DNA from 2 places in the Arthrobacter sp. LjRoot14 genome. Region 2 is predicted to be linked to the other one. Evidence: predicted binding sites of a transcription regulator. Region 2 holds the regulator's gene; the other holds the start of a gene.

Region 1 (10,153 bases), 2.8 Mb from region 2:
GGCCACGAAGCCTGCAACCGTACCGAGGAACAGATTGCTGTAGCTCATAACGGTCAGCAGCAGAGCGGCGGCGGCCGGGCTGACCAAGGCTTCCATGTCGTAGGCGAGCCGGGACAGCGAAAGTGCATACGTGTAGTCCCGGGGATCCTTCAGGATGATTGGTATCAGCGACTGGAAAGCCGGCGTAAAAGTTGCGGACGCGGACTGGAGCAGGAAGATCACCACGTAGATCTGCCACGTTTCCGTGATGAACGGCAGGCACAGGGCCATGGCCGCCCGTACCAGGTCGGCGGCGATCAGAACGGGCTTCCTGGGCAAGCGGGCCACCAGCGCGGTGATCACCGGGGCCAGTCCCACGTAGGCCAGCATCTTGATGGTTAGCGCCATACCAAGGACGGCCCCGGAGTTCCTGCCCCCAAGGTCGTACGCCAGCAGTCCGAGGGCGATGGTCAACAGGCCCGTCCCCGCCAACGCCACGATCTGGGCACAGAACAACCGGGCGTAGACTCCGTTGCGAAGAACCGCGAACACTGGACTCCTCAAGTGCATATGTGCACTAACGTGCACTTATAGACTAGCTGAGTGGCGCCGGGAAGCAACCGCCTAGCGGAATGAGGGCTTGTGGTCGGCGCCGCGCATCCGGACTGCCACCACAACACCGGATACTCCGGTGAGGGCGGCAACGACGGCGACCGCCGCGGGGATGCCGTAGGCGTCGGCGATGATTCCGGACAGCAGGGCGCCCACCGCAAAGCCGCCGTCGCGCCACAGCCGGTAGATCCCCACCGACCTGGCCCGCCATTCAGGGTGGGCCACGTCTCCGATGGCGGCCAGCAGCGTCGGGTAGACCATGGCTGTCCCCGCCCCCAGCAGAACGGCCGCGGCCAGCCAGGTTTCAAAGCCGGCACCAAAGGCGACCATGCCGAGCGCGATTGCCTGCACCAGCATGCCTCCCACGATCAGCGGCTTACGCCCGATCCGGTCCGACAGCGCGCCGGTCACCAGCTGGCCGGCGCCCCACACGGCCGGGTACACCGCCGCGAGGATGCCGATGCGTTCGATCGTTAGTCCGGCGGCCGCAAAGAGGACAGGGAACAGCCCCCAGGCAAGGCCGTCGTTCAGGTTGTTCACCATGCCCGCCTGGCTCACGGAAGACAGCGACTTGTCTCGGAAGCTCGTCAGGGTGAACACCTCGCGGTTGCTTAGCTGTCCGTGCGCCCCCTCGTGGACCGCAACATGGTTGGCGGCCTCAGCCCGGGCGTGGTGGTGCGTTTCCCGTACGGTGAGCACGGAAAGCCCCAGGCCGACGGCGATGAACGCAGCACCTAGCAGGAACGGGCCGGGGCGCAACCCGTAGGTGGAGGCGATGTAGCCGGTGGCCAGGGCGGTCCCGGCGACGCCGAGGTAGCCGGCCGCCTCATTGAGGCCCATGGCCAGGCCCCTGCGTGACGGACCCACGAGGTCCATCTTCATCATCACCGTGGTGGACCAGGTCAGCCCCTGGCTGATGCCGAGGACGACGTTGGCCGCGACGATCCACCCCCATGACGGCCCGAAGATCAGCATCAGCGGGACGGGCAGCGCAACCAGCCACCCCGCCACCAGGACCGGCTTGCGCCCGTAACGGTCCGACAGGGTTCCGGCGAAGTAGTTGGTGCCCGCCTTGGCCACCCCGAACGCCAGGATGTACGTCAATGCGCTGGTGTACAGGTCCAGCTTGAAGACCTCACCGGCCAGGAGGGGCAGGACGGTCCTCTCCTGGCCCAGCGTCCCGCCCACCAGGGCGTTGACCGCCACCAGGATCATGAACTGCGCAAGATTTTGCCGCAGGCCCAAGGTTATGGCGCTCTTCGTGCCGGGCCGGTGTTTCGGGGAGGTGTTGCCGGGGGTCATGGGTCTGTTCCTTGGGTTCCGAAAGCGTGGTCTGCATTTACGGCAGGCAGGCATCCGGTGACGCACGAAACCGGCGCCGGGCATCCCGCCCCACAGCGTAACCACGCCGTTCGGAAGGGCCGACGGCGACTGGGGACAGCCCGGGTCTCAGCGGGCTTTTCGCCGCCGGCCCCATAACAATTTTAGGAGATTACGCCCCGCTGCGTGCGAGTGGACGCTACCCGTTTTCCCCCGGTTGCGCTATGCAGACGGGGTTCCGGCCACGCGGCCTGCGGCGCGTGCGGAGCGGTTGCGCCACCAGCGGCGGACGAGGTCCACCATGGCCAGGAGTCCTGCCAAGGGCGAAAGAACCGCTGCGGTGTAGACGAAGAGCAGCCACGTGAGGGTTGCAATGGGCGGCTGGCTGGTACTGAGGAGGGAGAGTCCGCCGAAGAAGGCCACTGTCCAAAAAAGAACGACTCCGAAGAGCACCGCTGCAGCAGGGAAATACTCGTTCGTCACTACGGTCATCACAGTGTTCAATGCTCTTCCTCCTGACTGGTTTGGCGCCGGACTTCACCGCGTCAATCTCAGTATGGGGCCAGCCAAACCAGGATTCCGGCAGGACGCAGAAACCGTGACGAAAATAACCAGAGTCCGTGCCGGGAACTGCTCAGCCGGGGCTCTTTACCGACGCCAGCACTTCCAGCGCGGCGCGCAGCCGGGCGTCGGCGTCGTTGGCCACTTCCGCAACGGCGGGACTGCCGCTGAGCTGCACCATGGTCTGCGGATCAATGGCCTGGATGGTTGTCATGTCCGCGTCCCGGCCGCGGCGCACCACGACGTTGCAGGGCAGCAATGCGCCGAGGTCCGGCTCGGCAGCAAGCGCACGGCTGGCCAGGGCAGGGTTGCAGGCACCCAGAATGACGTAGTCGCCGAGTGCTTCCGCGGCTTCGGCACCAAGCTTGGCCTCAAAGGTCGCGCGGACGTTGATCTCCGAAAGGATGCCGAACCCCTGTGCGGCGAGCGCCTCCCGCGTCTGTTCGACGGCGTCGCTCCAGGACAGCGGGACGGTCACAGTGTGGGCATAGGTCATATTGTCTCCTTGGACGTGGCCGGCAGGCCCGAACGGTTGGGTGTTCTTGTCGGTGGTTTTGCGGCTTGGCTGCGGCTCAGGCGAGGGAGAGGAAGAGCTTCTCCAGCTCTTTCGTGTCCATGCTCGCATCCTTGCGGACAAGGCATTGCTCAAGCCCGCTGGCAATGATGGCGAATCCCGCACGGTCCAGTGCCTTTGACACCGCGGCCAGCTGGGTCACGACGTCTTTGCACTCGCGGCCTTCTTCAAGCATTCGGGTTACTGCGGCCAGTTGCCCTTGGGCCCTCTTGAGCCGGTTGATGACCGGCGCGAGGTCGGTTGAATCGAGTTCCATGGTGCCTCCGGATAAGGGATGTATGCACTTCAGGATATACCCCCCGGGGTGTTTTGACTACCCCTGGGGGTATCTGTAATACTCGGTGGGGTATTCAGCTTTTGCCTGATCCGTCTTGAAAGGACATCCATGACACGCCCCTCCGCTTCGGCATCCGCCTCCGCTTCACCGGCCCCCGCGGTCACCGCCCTTGATCCGGAAACGCTGCAGACGTGGTTTCAGGAACACAAGGACCTCGTGGTGATCGACGTACGATCGGCCGCAGAATTCGAATCCCTGCACATCCGCGGTTCGTACAACGTTCCGCTCCCACTGCTTTCTGAGCACACCGACGAACTGGCCACCCGGCTGGGAAGCCGTGTTGTGCTTGTCTGCCAGTCCGGCGCGCGGGCCGAACAGGCACGGCAGCGCCTCGGCGGCGCCGGCATCGGCACCGCCTACGTACTGACCGGCGGCGTGCCGGGCTTCGCAGCTGCCGGCGGAAACGTTGTCCGCGGCAAGGCCCGCTGGGACCTGGAGCGCCAGGTCCGCCTTGCGGCCGGCTCCCTGGTAGTGCTGGGCCTGGCCGGCGGAAAATTCGTCTCGCCCAAAATCCGGCTGCTCGCAGGAGCCATCGGCACGGGCCTGACATTCTCCGCAGCAACCAACACCTGCGCCATGGGCCAGGCCCTCTCGGCGATGCCATGGAACAAGGCTGCCAAGGAACCCACCCGTGAGTCCGCCATCCTGCAGCTGCCATCGGCAGGGGTGCAGGCAAATCAGGACCGGGCGCAGGCGGCATGATTCCAGCTTTGGCCCTGGGGCTACTCGTCGGGGTTGTACTCGGCGTCGTCGGGGGCGGCGGCTCGATCATCGCCGTCCCTGCCCTGGTGTACGGAGTGGGCCTAAGCCCCGCGGAGGCCATCCCCACCTCCCTGCTGGTGGTGGGCCTCTCCTCGCTGGCGGCACTCCTGCCAAGGTTCCGCGAAGGCATCAACTGGCCCGTTGTCCTCCTGGTCGGAGCGGCCGGCATCCCGGCCGCCTGGGGAGGCGCGGCCGTGGGTCGGCTGCTGGATCCGAACGTACTGATGCTGGCATTCGCGGGCATCATGGTGGTTGCCGGCGTCCGCATGTTGATGCGCACCAAAGAACTGGAGGGCTCTTGTAGCACCGGTCCAGCGCGGGCCTTCCGCTCCTGCGCCCCCAAGGCCGTCGGCGTCGGGCTGCTGGTCGGCTTCCTGACCGGGTTGTTGGGAGTTGGCGGCGGATTCCTCATCACGCCGGCCCTCACGCTCTTCCTGGGGCTGCGCATGAAGCAGGCCGTCGCTTCCTCGCTGGCCATCATTGTCATCAACTCCGCCGCAGGCTTCGGAGCACACGCCGCCGGCTTCACCATCGAGTGGTCCACGGTCCTTGCCTTCACGGTGCCGGCCATCCTCGGATCGCTCGGCGCTGCCCGCCTGGCCCGTCTACTCAAAGACAGGCACGTGCGCATTTCGTTCGCCGTCCTCATCTTCGCTGTGGCCGCCTGGGTCACGGCCAGCACCGTCACAGCCTGACCGGCATCCGTCGGCCCGCCAGCAAAAAACCCCCAAGAAGGAGAACCCAATGGGCCTGATCGACTCGCTGAAGAAGGCCTTCAGCAAACCGTACAAAACCGTCTCGGTGGCCGAGGCCAAGGAGCTCCTGGCATCGCGGGCGGTGCTGATCGACGTGCGCTCCGCGCAGGAATGGCGAAGCGGCCACGCACCCCAGGCCAGGCACCTGCCATTGGACAAGCTGCAGGCCGACGTAACGGGCCTGCAAAAGGGCCGTCCCGTCGTCGCCATGTGCCAGTCGGGAGTCCGCTCAGCCTCCGCTGCGCGCCTGCTGGCCAGCAAGGGCTTCGAGGCATATTCGCTCCGCGGCGGCATCGGGGCCTGGCGCCAGGCCGGCGAACCCGTCCGCTAACCATCCACCCCACACCCCGGAAAGGAACCCGCCATGGCTGAAATCACCGTCACCGAAACTGAACAGCGGCGCGCCAGCGCACAAATCCTCGACGTCCGCGAAGACTTCGAAGTCGCCGAAGGCATGATCCCCGGCGCCATGCACATCCCCATGGGGCAGCTGCAGGCCCGCTTGTCCGAGCTGGACCCCGCCGTTCACATCATCGTCGTCTGCCGCAGCGGCAACAGAAGCGCCCGCGTGGCAGATGCCCTCAACGGCGCCGGATTCAGCGCCGACACAATGACCGGCGGCATGATCGCGTGGAGCCGCGCTGGACTCCCCGCCGCCTAACCGGCCCGCCTCATCCGCAGCCACAGCCCCTCCCCTGACCCACAAGCCACAAGCCACAAGCCACACCTAAGGAATCCAGCATGGCAACCATCGACATCACGGAAGAATCGCTTGCCCGGACGCTTGAGGACAACGACATTGTCTTCATCGACTTCTGGGCCGGCTGGTGCGGCCCCTGCCGCATGTTCGCCCCCACCTACGACGCAGCGTCCCAGAAGCACCCGGATGTCGTTTTTGCCAAGGTGGACACGGAAGCCGAGCAGGCCTTGGCGGCCGCTGCCGGCATCACGTCCATCCCCACACTGATGGCCTTCCGGGACAAGACCCTCGTCTTCTCCCAGCCAGGCGCACTCAATGCGGCCGGACTGGAGCAGGTCATCCAGGGCGTCAAGAACCTCGATATGACGGAACTGCGCGCGCAAGCAGCGCAGCATCAGTCCTGACGAATATCCACAGAAGCCGATGCGCAGTATTACGCCCGGCGATCTGGCGGCAATCTGGCCCCGCTCGGTGGTGGTGGACGTGCGGCGCCAGGATGAATATGCCGTCGCCCATATCCCGGGCAGCCTGAACATCCCCCTCGATGAACTGCCCTTCCGGCAGCAGGACCTGCCAAACAGCACGCTCTACGTCCTGTGCGGTTCAGGCAAGCGCAGCAGCAAGGCCACTGCGCTCCTCACTGCCCAGGGCCACGACGCGGTCAACATCGCGGGCGGCATCACGGAGTGGTACCGGGAAGGCCACCCGGTGAGCTATGCACCACCGGCGCCAGACGAACTTCCGTCCGGACGCTGGAGATCTGCACTGGAGAAACTGGCGAAATGGCGCGCCCGAAGCACCGGCTGACGGTTTCAAAACCACAGCGCCACACCATTTGCGGTATACCCCCAGGGGTATTATGCTTTTGAGTAGATCAACAAGAATTCCCCTCCCCCACCCCCCAACTTTTACGAAGGAGAACCCATGCTTCTCGAGCGCATCTACGATGAAGACCTCGCCCAGGCCAGCTACTTCATTGGCTGCCAGCGGAAGGGCGAGGCAGTTGTTGTCGACGCCCGCCGTGACATCGACACCTACCGCTCCCTCGCCGCAGCCAACGGCATGAAGATTGTGGCCGTTACCGAGACCCACATCCACGCCGACTACCTCTCAGGCACACGTGAACTCGCGGCCGCCACCGGGGCAAAGATCTACGTCTCCGGCGAAGGCGGCCCCGACTGGCAGTACGGTTTCGACGGTGAGCGCCTGTTCGACGGCAGCAAGATCACCATCGGCAACATCACCGTGCAGGCGCTCCACACTCCGGGGCACACCCCGGAACACCTGTCCTTCCTGATCACGGACGGCGCATTCAGCAGCGAGGCCGGATACCTGCTCTCGGGCGACTTTGTCTTCTCCGGCGACCTCGGCCGCCCCGACCTCCTGGACGAAGCCGTCGGCGGCGTGGACACCCGCTTCCTGGGTGCCAAGCAGCTGTTCGCCAGCCTGCGCGACAAGTTCCTGACCCTGCCCGACTTCGTCCAGGTCTATCCGGGACACGGCGCCGGCAGCGCCTGCGGCAAGGCCCTGGGCGCCATCCCGTCATCCACGGTGGGCTACGAGCGGCTCTACGCCTGGTGGGGCCCTTACCTCGCCGCCAACGACGAGCAGGGATTCATCGACGAGCTGCTCGACGGCCAGCCGGACGCACACGCCTACTTCGGCCGCATGAAGCGCGAAAACCGCGAAGGCCCCGCCGTCATGGGCGAACGCGCGCCGCTGCAGGAACTGGACGCGGCCGACGTCGCAAGGAGCCTGGCAGAAGACACCCTGACCTTCATCGACACCCGCTCCAACGGCGAGGTCCACCGGGGCACCGTGGTCCGGTCCCTCAACGTTCCGGCCGGCAAGTCCGTTGCCAGCTACGGCGCCTGGGTGGTCAACCCCGAGACGGATAAGAACCCGCTGGTGCTCCTGGCCAAGGACCAGGAACAGGCCCAGGACATGTGGGACCACCTGGTCCGCGTGGGCATCGACAACGTGGCGGGCTACCTGACCGGCATCGACGGGCTGCCCACCTTCACGCCGAAGCTGATCCAGCCCGAGGAACTCGAGGGCTTCGACGCCGCCATGGTCCTGGATGTCCGCAACAAGACCGAGCACAAGGCGGGGCACGTTCCGGGCTCGTACCAGCTCAGCGGCGGCCGCGTCATGTGGCACCTGGATGAACTGCCCACCGCCGGCACCATCGTGTCCTACTGCCAGTCGGGCGTGCGGAACTCCGTAGCCGCCAGCGCGCTGCGCCGGGCCGGGTACGACGTCGTCGAACTCGACGGCAGCTACGCCGCCTGGGCCGCTATGGATCAGTCGGCACAGACGGCTTCGGCCCGCTAATCCCGCGGCCGGCCGACGCTGACGGCCGAACCAACCGCACAAGACCCCCGCCCGGCATTTCCGGGCGGGGGTCTTTCCTCGGGTGCGAACGGAGAACTCCTTCACCGGGGATGGGAGATGCGCTCACGGTGGCTACGCGGTAACCCGCCGACGCGAAAGGCGCTGATACTCGCGTGAAGTGGTCGGTGCCGGAAAATTTCGCAGAGAATATCCAATGTCGGAGCCTGGGTCTACACTGAAGTATCGAACATATATTCGAATAAAGGTGTGTTGTGGGCATAGTTATCGGTCCCCGCGTGATAGACGCGGGCACATCCCTGCTGTCGGTATTGATCTCTCCTGTACCCGTCGCAGCGGGGTACCCTTCGCCGGCGCAGGACTACTTTGACGGCCGGATCGACCTCAATGAACACCTGATCAAGGACATCACCAGCACCTACATCGTGCGGGTGTCCGGAGACTCGATGGAGGGGGCCGGGATCAGCGACGGCGACGAGCTGATCGTCAACCGTGCCCTGGACCCCAAGGACGGATCAGTGGTCATAGCGGTCCTGGACGGTGAACTGACCATCAAGCGGCTCAGGGTTACGGCATCCGGAGTGGTGCTGCAGGCGGACAACCCCCGGTATCCGGATATCAGGGTCCCGGCGTTGTCGGACCTGGTGATCTGGGGCGTGGCCACGCGGTGTCTGCACCATGTCTGAGTCGCGGGCCATGCCTGAGAGGCGAGCGCAGGACACGGCCCGGCAGATTGCCCTGGTGGACGTCAACTGCTTCTACGCCTCGGCCGAGCGGGCCTTCGATCCCTCCCTGGAAGGCCGCCCCCTGGTGGTCCTCTCGAATAACGACGGCTGCGCGGTCACCCGGTCCCCTGAAGCAAAGGCTCTGGGCATCCCGGTGGGCGAACCCTGGTTCAAGATCGCACCCCGGGCCACGGAGTGGGGTCTGGTGGCCAAGTCCAGCAACTACGAGCTGTACGGGGACATCAGCGCCCGCGTGATGGAGCTTCTGGGCCGCTACTCTGCCTGGCTGGAGGTTTACAGCATCGATGAAGCCTTCCTGGGAGTCAAAGGCACCCCGGACGAACTCCTGCGTCTCGGACAAACCATCAAGACGGCTGTCCGCCGCAACGTCGGGGTGCCGGTCTGCGTGGGAATTGCCAATACCAAGACTCTCGCGAAGCTGGCCAACAAATGGGCGAAGAACAACCCCGGCCTCAACGGCGTGTGCCACTGGGACTCCATGCCGGCCCCGGCCCGCGAAGCGCTGATGGGCCGGGTATCCGTCATCGAACTCTGGGGCGTGGCCGCCCGGCTCACCAGACGCCTGAACAGCCTGGGCATCCATTCCATCCTGGACCTTGCCCGCGCCGATCCCGTCCGGATCCGCGACCGCTTCTCGGTGGTGCTGATGCGCACGGTGCTGGAACTGCAGGGCACCGCGTGCATCCCCATGGAAGCAGAGCGCATTGGACGTGACCAGCTCATCTTCAGCCGATCGTTTTCCACGCCCATCACCACCGCCGCGGACCTGCGACAGGTCATGAGCGTCTACGGCCAGCAAGCCAGCGCCCGCCTGGCCAAGCACAGCCTGCAGGCCAAGATCCTCACAGCCTTCGCCGGCACCTCGCACTACAACCCGCTGGACACGTCCTGCCCGTCGGTCTGCGTCACGCTGCCCATGCCCACAGCGGATCCGGTGCTGTTGACCAGGGCCGCGCATGCCCTGCTCCCCCGGATCCAGGAAGGGACCAAATACGTCCGCGCGGGCATCATGGTCACCGACCTGCGCCCCTCGGGCCAGCAGTCACCCCTGCCGGCGTTTGCCAACCCGCACGAAGAACGCGGCATCGGCCCCCTGCTGGAGGACATCACCCGCCGCTACGGACGCGGATCCGTGGGTCTGGGCCATGCCGGAATCCGGCGCGGGCCGGACTGGTCCATGCAGCGCACCATGCTCTCGCCCAGGTACACCACGCACTGGGACGAGCTCCCCGTGGTCAAAGCAGCCTGAGCACCCGCTGTTACACTCTGCACATGATCGGGCTTCCCTTCGCGGGAGATGGGCTTGTGCACGGCGTTTTGACAGGGCTCGGAATCGTCGCAGCCCTGCTGTTTTACGCCTACGAAAAGCGCCGTCGCGGCCTGACTGATCCCCGGTTGTGGCCCATCGCAGGCTTCGCCGTCGCCTTCGGGGCCATCGGATCACGCGTGCTGACC
Region 2 (10,153 bases):
ACGGGACACGATCAGCCGTTCACGGCCCGGCAGCAGAGTCAGGGCGCTGGGCGTACCGTCGTGGGCAAATTCGTGGTACGCCTCATCGACGATGACGACAGTCTGGCTGGCTTCGCCTGCGGCATACACGGCCTCCACCACATCCAGTCCCAGCCCGGTGCCGGTGGGGTTGTTGGGTGAACACAGGAAGACGATGTTCGGCTGCAGTTCCCGGACCTGCCGGGCAGCCGATTCGGCACTGAGCCCATAGTCGTCCGCACGCTGGCCGACGATGTATTCGGTGTCGGTACCGCTGGCCAGGAGGGGATACATGGAATACGTGGGCGGGAAACCAAGTGCGGTACGTCCCGGCCCGCCGAATGCCTGCAGAATCTGCTGCAGCACTTCGTTGGATCCGTTGGCGGCCCAGATGTTCTCTGCCCGCAGACCGTGGCCGAGGTACTCGGCCAGGCGCTCCCGGAGCTCGGTGAACTCACGGTCCGGATAGCGGTTCAATCCCGCGGCAGCTGCCGTCACGGCCTCGGAAATGGCCACAAGGACATCGGCCGGAACGCCATGGGTGTTTTCGTTGACGTTCAGCAGAATGGGAACGTCCAACTGCGGCGCACCATACGGGGTAAGGCCACGCAGGTTGGTCCGGAGGGGAAGTCGGTTCAGGCGCTCTAGCTGGTCAGTCACTTCAATAGTTTAAGTGAGCGTGGCCGGGGCGCCGAAACTGTGACGCTTCCGGCCCTGCCGGGGCTTGCTTCCGCCCGCTGCCCGCGCAGGGTGTCGGGCCTTAGTTTGAGGGGACAAAGATCTGCTGGCCCGGCATGACCCTGCCGCCGTCGAGGTTGTTGAGCTGAACGATATCGGCAACAACGTCCCGGGTATCGCGTTCCGGCGCGACAGATCCGGCGATCTCCCACAAGGACTGCCCCGGCTGCACCGTCACCGACACGGTGGGGGTCACAGACAGCTCGGACGCGGAATCCGCCGCCTTCGCCGGAGAGTTCAGGAAACCGGCCAGCGAGATCACCAGCACCGCCAACAGAATCAGCGGCACGCCCACCAGGACGATGCGCCCCCTGCGCGTCAGGCGGAGCGGCGGCTGCGTGGACCTTGCCTTGGCCGCCTTCACGGCCTTCTCCGCGGGACGCTCCTCCCAGTTGAAGCCCCGAATTCCCGAAGCCCCGGCTTCCTGCCCGGCGGAACCCGGAAACTCCGATGCGTGAGGGCCGCGGCCCTGGCCGGCCGAACCCTTGAAACGCGAACCATGAATAGCGCTTGTTGCTGACATGAACTGAGCCCTCCTGGACCTGACTGTGCTGCCCGGCATGTTCCTGAAGCTGCCATCCGCCCGCCCGGTCTTCGAACATAGGACCGAACGGGGTTTTGGACTAGAACACATATTCGAACTTTGCTTGTTCTGTTCTAGCACTTATTAACGAACATTGTCGAGACTCACTAGAACAAATGTTTGAAAAAGCTGTGGGGCTGGCCTACGTTTGAGCTACAGATCAACCACTTCTGCAGTTGATCAGCAGGGTCTGACATTTTCAGGCCGGAAGTTCCCGGCAGCTGCAGCCACGGAGGCCGGGTGGAACGGAAAGGCGTTGGCGAACATGGCAGCACAAGCCACCGGCGGCAGGGCTACGCAGCGGAGCCAGCAGTCACCAGCGAAGCCGAAGGGCCTCACGGTACGGCAGAAGAAGATTCTGGAAACCATCCAGCGGTCCGTCAATGACAACGGCTACCCGCCGTCAATGCGTGAAATCGGCGACACCGTGGGCCTGGCCAGCCTTTCCAGCGTCACCCACCAGCTCTCGCAGCTCGAAAAGCTGGGCTATCTCCGCCGCGATCCGAAGCGTCCGCGGGCCATGGAAGTACTCATGCCGCTGACCCTGGATGAAGGTGCTGCCAAAATCTCAGGCGTGGAGAAGCCCGCGCGGCTGCGCACCATCGGCGGATTGGCCGTCTCCGAACTGGCCACCGCAACGGATACGGCCATGGTCCCCCTGGTCGGCCGGATCGCAGCAGGCGGCCCTATCCTGGCTGACCAGGTGGTCGAGGACGTGATGCCGCTGCCGAGGCAGCTGGTCGGCCACGGCGAGCTCTTTATGTTGAAGGTGACCGGCGACTCCATGATCGACGCCGCCATCTGCGACGGCGACTGGGTTGTGGTCCGCCGGCAGAGTGACGCGGTCAACGGTGACATCGTGGCAGCCCTGCTGGATGACGAGGCGACGGTCAAAACCTTCCGCCAACGGGACGGCCATACCTGGCTCCTGCCGCAGAACACGCAGTACGAGCCCATCCTCGGCGACCACGCCAACATCATGGGCAAGGTCGTGTCCGTTCTTCGTTCGCTGTAGCCGCTGCGCAGCCCGCTTCCGGGGACCCGACTTCGGGCCCCCGAAACGGTCAGGTGGCGCCGGCAACGGCACGCGTTGTCAGCCTGCGGCCGCCGCCGACGGAGCCTTCGCCAGCCTCGACAGGGCGGCAACCGCGACCGCAGGATCGGTGGTGGGCCAGAACGGCGGCAGGGCCGCCCGCAGGAAGCCCCCGTAGCGCTCCGTGGACAACCGGGAATCAAGGACCGCAACAACACCCTTGTCGCCGGTGGAACGGATCAGCCGGCCGGCCCCCTGGGCGAGCCGGATTGCCGCGTGGGTGGCCGAAACCGACATAAAGCCGTTGCCGCCCGCCTGTGCCACCGCCCGGGAACGCGCCGTCATCAGCGGATCATCGGGACGCGGGAACGGAATCCGGTCGATCACAACCAGCCGGCACGAACCGCCGGGAACGTCGACGCCCTGCCAGAGAGACATTGTGCCGAAGAGGCAGGTGTCCGGCTCGTCCGCAAACTGCCGCACCAGGGCGGTCATGGTTGATTCGCCTTGGCACAGGATGCTGACATCCAGGCGCGGGCGCATCGCCTCAGCCGCTTCCTCCGCCGCCCGCCGCGACGAAAAGAGGCACAGTGCCCCGCCGCCGGACGCCCGGATCAGCTTCTCCAGCTCATCCAGCGCTTCGGGGGATGTTCCACGGCCGGGCTTCGGCAGATGGCTGGCGACGTAGAGAATCCCCTGCTTGGGGTAGTCGAACGGGGACCCGACGTCCACGCCGGTCCAGCTGGGTGCACCCGGGCCCACCAGCCCAAGCCCTCCCGCCGCCGGCTCGAAGGCCGATCCGATCGCGAGGGTGGCTGAGGTGAGGACCACTGTGTGGCCGGCAAAGAGCCCGTCACGCAGCTTCCCGGCCACGCTCAACGGGGCTATGTTGATCAAGGCCGGCGCTGCGTCGTCCGGCTGCGAATAGCCTTGCTGCGGGTCAAAGGTGCTGTTCCGCGAGAACCAGACCACTTCGCGGTTTTCCCGGGCGGCGATCAGTCGTTCACAGAGCTCGAGGATGACCATCAGGCGTGAGCGCGCAAGCTGGCGACCGCCGTCGGCCGTATTCGCGCTGTCCCCTTTCGAATCCGAAAGGGCCGCGCGGCAGGCTTCCCGCAGCTGGTCCACGCAGTCGAGCTGTTCGTCGTTGAGGCCGTTGGGCAGGAGGCCGCTGGGGACTCCGGCGATGGCCAGTTCCAGGTTCGCGGCAGCGTTATTGAGCGCATCCACCGTGATTCCGGTATTCTTCCGGGCGCCGGAAGCGGCGGCGTGGACCATGGCCACGGACAGCTGGCCGGAGACCGCTCCCGTTACCCGGTCCTGCAGCTCGTGCGCCTCGTCGACCACCACGACGTCGTACTCCGGCAGCACCGCCAGGCCTTCGAAGGCGCTGACGGCCAGCATGGCATGGTTGGTGACCACGACGTCGGCCTCGGCGGCGTCCTGGCGGGCCAGTTCGCTGAAGCACTCGGCAGCCATGGGACATTTCTGCGCGCCCAGGCATTCCATTGACGTGACGGACACCTGCCGCCAGGCACGGTCCGTCACGCCCGGCATCAGTTCATCCCGGTCCCCCGTGGCCGTCTTCTCCGCCCACTCGCGGAGCCTGACCACTTCTTTGCCCAGCTGCGACGCCGGACCGCCCAGGGAGGCGGCGAAGTGCGGGACGCTGGTGTCCTCGCCCAGGGAGAAGAGCTGCCCCTCGGAAGGCTCTTCCGAGGGGAATCCGCCGTCGAGCTTGTGCCGGCAGACGTAGTTTGCCCGGCCCTTGACGAGCGCGACCTTGACGGGGCGCTCCAGCGCGGGAGTAATGGTTTCCAGCAGCCGGGGAAGGTCCCTGCCCACGATTTGGGTCTGCAGGGCCAGGGTGGCGGTGGACACCAACGTGGGCTTCTCGCTGACCTGTGAATGGGCAATCAGCGGAATCAGGTACGCCAAGGACTTGCCCGTGCCGGTTCCGGCCTGGACCAGCAGGTGGTCGCCGCTGTCGATAGCGCGCGCCACCTGCCGGGCCATCTCGTGCTGGCCGCTGCGGCTCTGTCCGCCCATGCCGGACACTGCCCGGTCAAGCAGTTCGATGACGAACTCCTCGCCGGCGGAGCCGCTGGTTTCTCCGGCCCCGGGATCAGACATTGCTGATGAAGGATTCCAGTTCAGCGGCGAGCCCTTCGCGCACCATGACGAGGGCGCGGGTGCCCTCCTCCTCATGATCCAGGCGAAGGATTTCGGCGTCCGTTTCGTGGAGTTTGCTGATCAGGTCCCCGCGGTTGTAGGGAATCAGCAGCTCCATCTTGACGCTTGGCCGCGGAATCGATTCGCTGATCGCCTTCAGGAGCTCCGCGATGCCCTGCCCGGTGCGTGCGGATACCACCACGTGGCGGGGTTCGCGCTGCTTCAGGCGTTCCACGACGAAGGGGTCCGCGGCGTCGGCCTTGTTCAGCACGATGATCTCCGGGACCTTGCGTGCGTCCACTTCGCTGAACACTGCCCGGACCGCGGCGATCTGGCCCTCCGGGTCGGGGTGCGAGACGTCCACCACGTGCAGGATGAGGTCCGAATCGGCCACTTCCTCCAGGGTGGAGCGGAACGCTTCCACCAGCTGCGTGGGCAGGGAACGGACGAAGCCCACGGTGTCCGCCAGGGTGTAACCCAGGCCGTCGGCTGTTTCCGCCTTGCGGACGGTCGGATCCAGCGTCGCGAACAGTGCATTCTCGACCAGGACCCCGGCGTCAGTCAGCCGGTTAAGGAGCGAGGACTTCCCGGCGTTCGTGTAGCCTGCGATCGCTACGGACGGGACGGAATTACGACGGCGGTTGGCCCGCTTGGTTTCCCGCGCCGGCTTCATCGCGGCGATTTCGCGCCGCAGCTTGGCCATCCTGGTACGGATCCGGCGCCGGTCCAGTTCGATCTTGGTTTCACCGGGACCGCGGGAACCCATGCCGGCTCCAGCGCCGCCCACCTGGCCACCGGCCTGGCGGGACATGGATTCGCCCCAGCCGCGCAGGCGCGGGAGGAGGTACTCGAGTTGCGCCAGCTCCACCTGTGCCTTGCCTTCGCGGCTCTTGGCATGCTGGGCAAAGATATCCAGGATCAGGGCCGTGCGGTCGATCACCTTGACCTTCACGATGTCCTCGAGTCCGCGCCGCTGTGAGGGCGCCAGCTCGGCATCCACCACTACGGTGTCGGCACCGGTGGACATCACGATGTCCTTGAGCTCCTGGGCCTTGCCGGAGCCGAGGAAGGTACCGGGGTCAGGCTTGGCACGGCGCTGGACGATGCCGTCGAGGACTTCCGAGCCCGCGGTTTCGGCGAGGGCAGCGAGTTCGCGGAGTGAATTTTCCGCGTCGGCGAGGGTGCCTTCGGTCCAGAGGCCGGCCAGCACCACCCGTTCGAGGCGCAGCTGCCGGTACTCAACTTCGGTGACGTCTTCGAGTTCGGTGGAAAGGCCGGCCGTACGGCGCAGGGCCCGGCGTTCCTCGAGGTCCTGCTGGTCCCCGTCGAAGATGCTGTGTTCGCTGTCCTGGCGGGAAATCGCCTGGGCTGAACCCAGAACTCCGCGCGGATTTTCCGGGGCGGAGCCAGCGGCACGGGCCGGGACGTCCTTGGACAGAATCCGGTCGATGACGGCCTGGATTTCCTCAGGACTCATGTCCTGGGAGGCTGCATCTGATCCGGTGTTGGGCTGGTTGGTCATGTTCTCCTTTGAAGATTCGACACTTTCAGAATAATGCTGATTGTTTGTCTGCGGGGCGGTATTCGCGCTGGGCTGACGACTATGGGTCATTCGGGCTCCTGGAGTGCCGGCGGCTGCGGGGCAGCGGGCGGCGGTACGGGCGGTAACGGAGGCGGACGCCTGGAAGGCAGTCGGGGTTGCGGAGGATGCGCCTGTCCTGACGGGATGCGCGTGGTCAGATGATCAGCATTGCTGGACTCCAAGTAGTACGGGCGGGACGTCGGGCCGGAAAATCACGGCAGGACGGCGCACTGAGCGGAAGGTGAATACCTGCGTCGCTGCGGGACGGGCTTAGGCCCGTGCCGGCTACTCGAAGATCAAGAACATGGATTAAACATTAGCAGACCGGTGTCAGTGCTTCGTTCCTGTCCCCGTTTCCCATCGGCGCGCGCGGCAACTAATCTGGCGAGTTATGGAGTCTGCACATTATTTCAGCGCCCAACCTGCCGGGCCGTTCACCCGCAAGCCGCTAACCGTGGAACTTGCCGGTGAAACCCGCAGGCTGCAGACGTCCGGCGGCATCTTCAGCCCCGACGGTATCGACAAGGGAACTGCCGTGCTGCTGGCCGACGTGCCGGCCCCTTCACCCCAGGGCAACCTGCTGGACATCGGTTGCGGCTGGGGTCCGATCGCGCTGACCATGGCCCTCCGGGCACCCCATTCGCATGTCTACGCCGTGGACGTGAACGAACGCTGCGTTGCACTGACAAATGAAAATGCCGGCCTGCTGGGTCTGAACAACGTGACCGCGAGCCTGCCTGACGACGTCGATCCCGGCCTCCGCTTCGACACGATCTGGTCCAATCCCCCCATCCGGATCGGCAAGGACGAGCTGCACTCCCTGCTGCTGCTGTGGCTTCCCCGGCTGGCGCCGGGCGGATCCGCCTGGCTGGTGGTCCAGAAGAACCTTGGTTCCGACTCGCTTCAGCGCTGGCTGGGCGCCGAACTGGACAGCAGCTTTACCGTCACCCGGGAAAGCACTTCGAAGTCCTTCAGGATCCTTCGGGTCAGGAAAGCGTCCCGCTAGCGACGATCACTGCCGGACCGCTGAGTTCCACATGTTCGTGGCCTTCCGGCCCCGCAAAGAACTTAACGCCGACGACGCCGCCGGGAACCTTGACGTTCCAGGCGTCCGGAGCGTCCTGACCGGCCCAGTGGCGGATGGCCACGGCCGCCGCGCAGGCGCCGGTGCCGCAGGACTGCGTCTCCCCCACGCCGCGCTCATGGACCCGCATGGTGATTGTCCCGACGCCGTCGTGGACCAGGGGCTCGGACGGGACGACAAACTCGACGTTGGTGCCGTTGGCCGGCTTCGGATCCACATGCGGTGCTTTGAAGAGCTGCGTTGCCTCGAGCTCGCTGAGTTCTGCAAGGGCCACGACGGTATGCGGGTTGCCCATGCTGACGGACAGGGCCGGGCGCGGTACTTCCAGGCCGTCGGCTGTCACGAGCGAGTCCATGGCCCGCGCCGTCGCCTCACCCGGGAAAATAAACTCCCACGGGCCCATGTCCACTGCGTAGCCGTCGTCGGTCCGCACCACAGTCTTCGCGCCCGCGCGTGTTCCGATGGTCAGGGCATCGCCGACGTCCAGGCGGACGAGGCCCTGGGCGACCAGGAAGTGCACGAACACCCGGACGCCGTTGCCGCACATTTCCGACAGGGATCCATCGCCGTTGCGGTAGTCCATGAACCATTCGGCATCCGGGTGGACCGCCTGCAGCTCACGCCCTTCGGGTAGGAAACGCGACGGCACGGCACGGATCAGCCCGTCGCCGCCGATGCCGCGGTGGCGGTCGCACAGCTCCGCGACCTGCTCCGGAGCAATAGGCCAGGTAGCCTCGGGGTCCGCGACGAGCACGAAATCGTTGCCGGTGCCGTGGCCCTTGGAGAAGGCCAGGCCGCTCAGCCCCTGGAGTGTGCGGTCAGGGGCGGGTGCAAGGGTTTCGTCCATAGTCCAAGGTTACCGTCACGGCGGGACGGGCCGGAAAACCGTGTGGCCCGAACCTCAGCGGACACGTGCCACAGCGCACGGCATCGTCAGCGGCAGACAGCCAGTGCTTTCGCCACCAGGTCCGGGTCCTGCCAATCGAACCAGTGGATGCGCGGGTCCGCCCTGAACCAGGTCAGTTGCCTGCGGGCGAATTTCCGCGTGGCCACGATGGTGTCCTCCGTGGCCTGCCCGGCATCCCATTCGCCGTCGAGCACTTTCAGGAACTGCGAGTAGCCCAGCGCGCGGGGTGCGGTTTTGCCCTGCCTCAGTCCGGCGGCGTCCAGCCGCTGCACCTCGGCCTGGAGTCCGTTGGCGACCATGCCGTGAACGCGTTGCGCCAGCCTGTCCTTCAGCAGCTCCCGGTCCACCTCGAGCCCGATCTGGACCGCCGGCTGGTAGTACTCCCGGACGGGCATGAAGGAACTGAAAGGGCGCCCTGTCAGTTCGAAGACCTCGAGGGCACGGACAACCCTGCGGGCATCGCCCAGGCGGGCGGCGGAGGCGGGATCCACCGCTTCCAGCCTGGTGCGCAGCGGGGCCAGGCCGGCGTCGCCGAGCTCCGCTTCCAGCCGGCGCCGGATGTCCGGATCCGTGCCGGGAAACTCGAGGACGTCCAGGGCGGCCCGGACGTACAGGCCGGACCCGCCTGCCAGGATTGCCCGCTTCCCGCGCCCGTGGATCTCCGCGATAGCTGCCCGCGCTTCCTGCTGGAAGTCGGACACACTGGCTTCTTCGGTGACGTCCAGGGTGTCGAGCAGGTGGTGCGGGACTCCCCTGCGTTCCTCCGCAGTGATTTTGGCGGTGCCGATGTCCATTCCGCGGTAGAACTGCATGGCGTCGGCGTTAATGACTTCGCCGTCGAGTTCCAGCGCCAGCGCCACGGCGAGATCCGACTTGCCGGATCCGGTGGGGCCGACCACCGCGATAACTGGAGGGGCGCCCTGAGGCTGCGTCGTGGGGTTGGTGTGCTCTTGCGGGCTGGCCATGGCCTAGCTGCGGCGGACGGGGAGCGCCGGCATGCCGAGGGACACTCCGCCCTTGCCGCCGGCACCGCCACCGGCCACGGGCGCTCCGCAGGAGTCCGCCTGGGACCTGTCCCAGGCGTCGCCGGCACGCGAGCGGCGCAGGGAGTAGTCTGCCGCCGATGCCGGATCGGCCACCAGGTGGAAAGCCGCGGCTTCGGTGATGGTAACCGTGACCAAGTCACCGGGGCGCGGCTTCTCCGCACCCTCCGGCACCGAGAAATGCACCAGGCGCTGGTCCTGCGACCGGCCCGACAGCCGGTGTGTTTCCTCCGACTTGCGGCCCGCCTGTGCTGTGACCATGACTTCCACCTGGCGGCCCAGCTGGCGGGCGTTCTCCTCGGCGGCGATCCTGTCCTGCAAGGCGGTCAGGCGCTCGAAGCGTTCCTGGACCACGGCTTTGGGAAGCTGGTCCGGCAGATCGGCGGCGGGGGTGCCGGGGCGCTTGGAGTACTGGAACGTGAATGCCGTGGCAAAACGGGATTTCTCGACGACGTCGAGGGTGGCCTGGAAGTCCTCTTCAGTTTCTCCCGGGAAGCCCACGATGATGTCCGTGGAAATGGCCGCATGCGGGATGCGCTCCCGGACCTTGTCCAGGATGCCGAGGAACTTGGTGGAGCGGTAGGAACGCTTCATGTCCTTGAGCACCTTGTCCGAGCCCGATTGCAGCGGCATGTGCAGCTGCGGCATGACATTGGGGGTCTCGGCCATGGCATCGATGACGTCGTCAGTGAACGCGGCAGGGTGCGGACTGGTGAAACGGACCCGCTCCAGTCCTTCGATTTCGCCGCACGCCCGGAGCAGTTTGGAGAAGGCCTGCCGGTCGCCGAATTCCACGCCGTAGGAATTCACGTTCTGGCCCAGCAGTGTGACTTCGATGGCGCCGTCGTCCACCAGCGCCTGGATCTCGGCGAGGATGTCGCCAGGGCGGCGGTCCTTTTCCTTGCCGCGCAGGGCCGGAACGATGCAGAACGTGCAGGTGTTGTTACAGCCCACCGAGATCGAGACCCAGCCCGAGTACACCGAGTCCCGCTT

Evidence for each region. Region 2 encodes LexA, which represses DNA repair genes until DNA is damaged. Its sites were predicted from a motif close to TCGAACANNTGTTCGA; they were not measured.
Region 1: a site for LexA is predicted at 8,178-8,193, ahead of ACSQ12_RS20100 (LexA family protein). Genes of this name have one in related genera too.

The regions. Positions count from the first base shown of each region.
Region 1 covers NZ_CAXURL020000001.1:4,420,824-4,430,976, forward strand. Annotated here, with positions in the region: gene ACSQ12_RS20040 (MFS transporter) at 1-531, opposite strand, end outside; gene ACSQ12_RS20045 (MFS transporter) at 604-1,893, opposite strand; gene ACSQ12_RS20050 (hypothetical protein) at 2,134-2,406, opposite strand; gene ACSQ12_RS20055 (DUF302 domain-containing protein) at 2,546-2,968, opposite strand; gene ACSQ12_RS20060 (metal-sensitive transcriptional regulator) at 3,045-3,302, opposite strand; gene ACSQ12_RS20065 (rhodanese-like domain-containing protein) at 3,432-4,085, shown strand; gene ACSQ12_RS20070 (sulfite exporter TauE/SafE family protein) at 4,082-4,840, shown strand; gene ACSQ12_RS20075 (rhodanese-like domain-containing protein) at 4,890-5,231, shown strand; gene ACSQ12_RS20080 (rhodanese-like domain-containing protein) at 5,265-5,561, shown strand; gene ACSQ12_RS20085 (thioredoxin family protein) at 5,642-6,004, shown strand; gene ACSQ12_RS20090 (rhodanese-like domain-containing protein) at 6,024-6,407, shown strand; gene ACSQ12_RS20095 (MBL fold metallo-hydrolase) at 6,525-7,934, shown strand; gene ACSQ12_RS20100 (LexA family protein) at 8,207-8,638, shown strand; gene ACSQ12_RS20105 (Y-family DNA polymerase) at 8,649-9,947, shown strand; gene ACSQ12_RS20110 (prolipoprotein diacylglyceryl transferase) at 9,971-10,153, shown strand, end outside.
Region 2 covers NZ_CAXURL020000001.1:1,658,119-1,668,271, reverse strand. Annotated here, with positions in the region: gene ACSQ12_RS07530 (histidinol-phosphate transaminase) at 1-678, opposite strand, end outside; gene ACSQ12_RS07525 (LysM peptidoglycan-binding domain-containing protein) at 779-1,279, opposite strand; gene lexA (transcriptional repressor LexA) at 1,605-2,354, shown strand; gene ACSQ12_RS07515 (ATP-dependent DNA helicase) at 2,433-4,505, opposite strand; gene hflX (GTPase HflX) at 4,498-6,066, opposite strand; gene ACSQ12_RS07505 (class I SAM-dependent methyltransferase) at 6,518-7,132, shown strand; gene dapF (diaminopimelate epimerase) at 7,113-8,057, opposite strand; gene miaA (tRNA (adenosine(37)-N6)-dimethylallyltransferase MiaA) at 8,144-9,082, opposite strand; gene miaB (tRNA (N6-isopentenyl adenosine(37)-C2)-methylthiotransferase MiaB) at 9,086-10,153, opposite strand, start outside.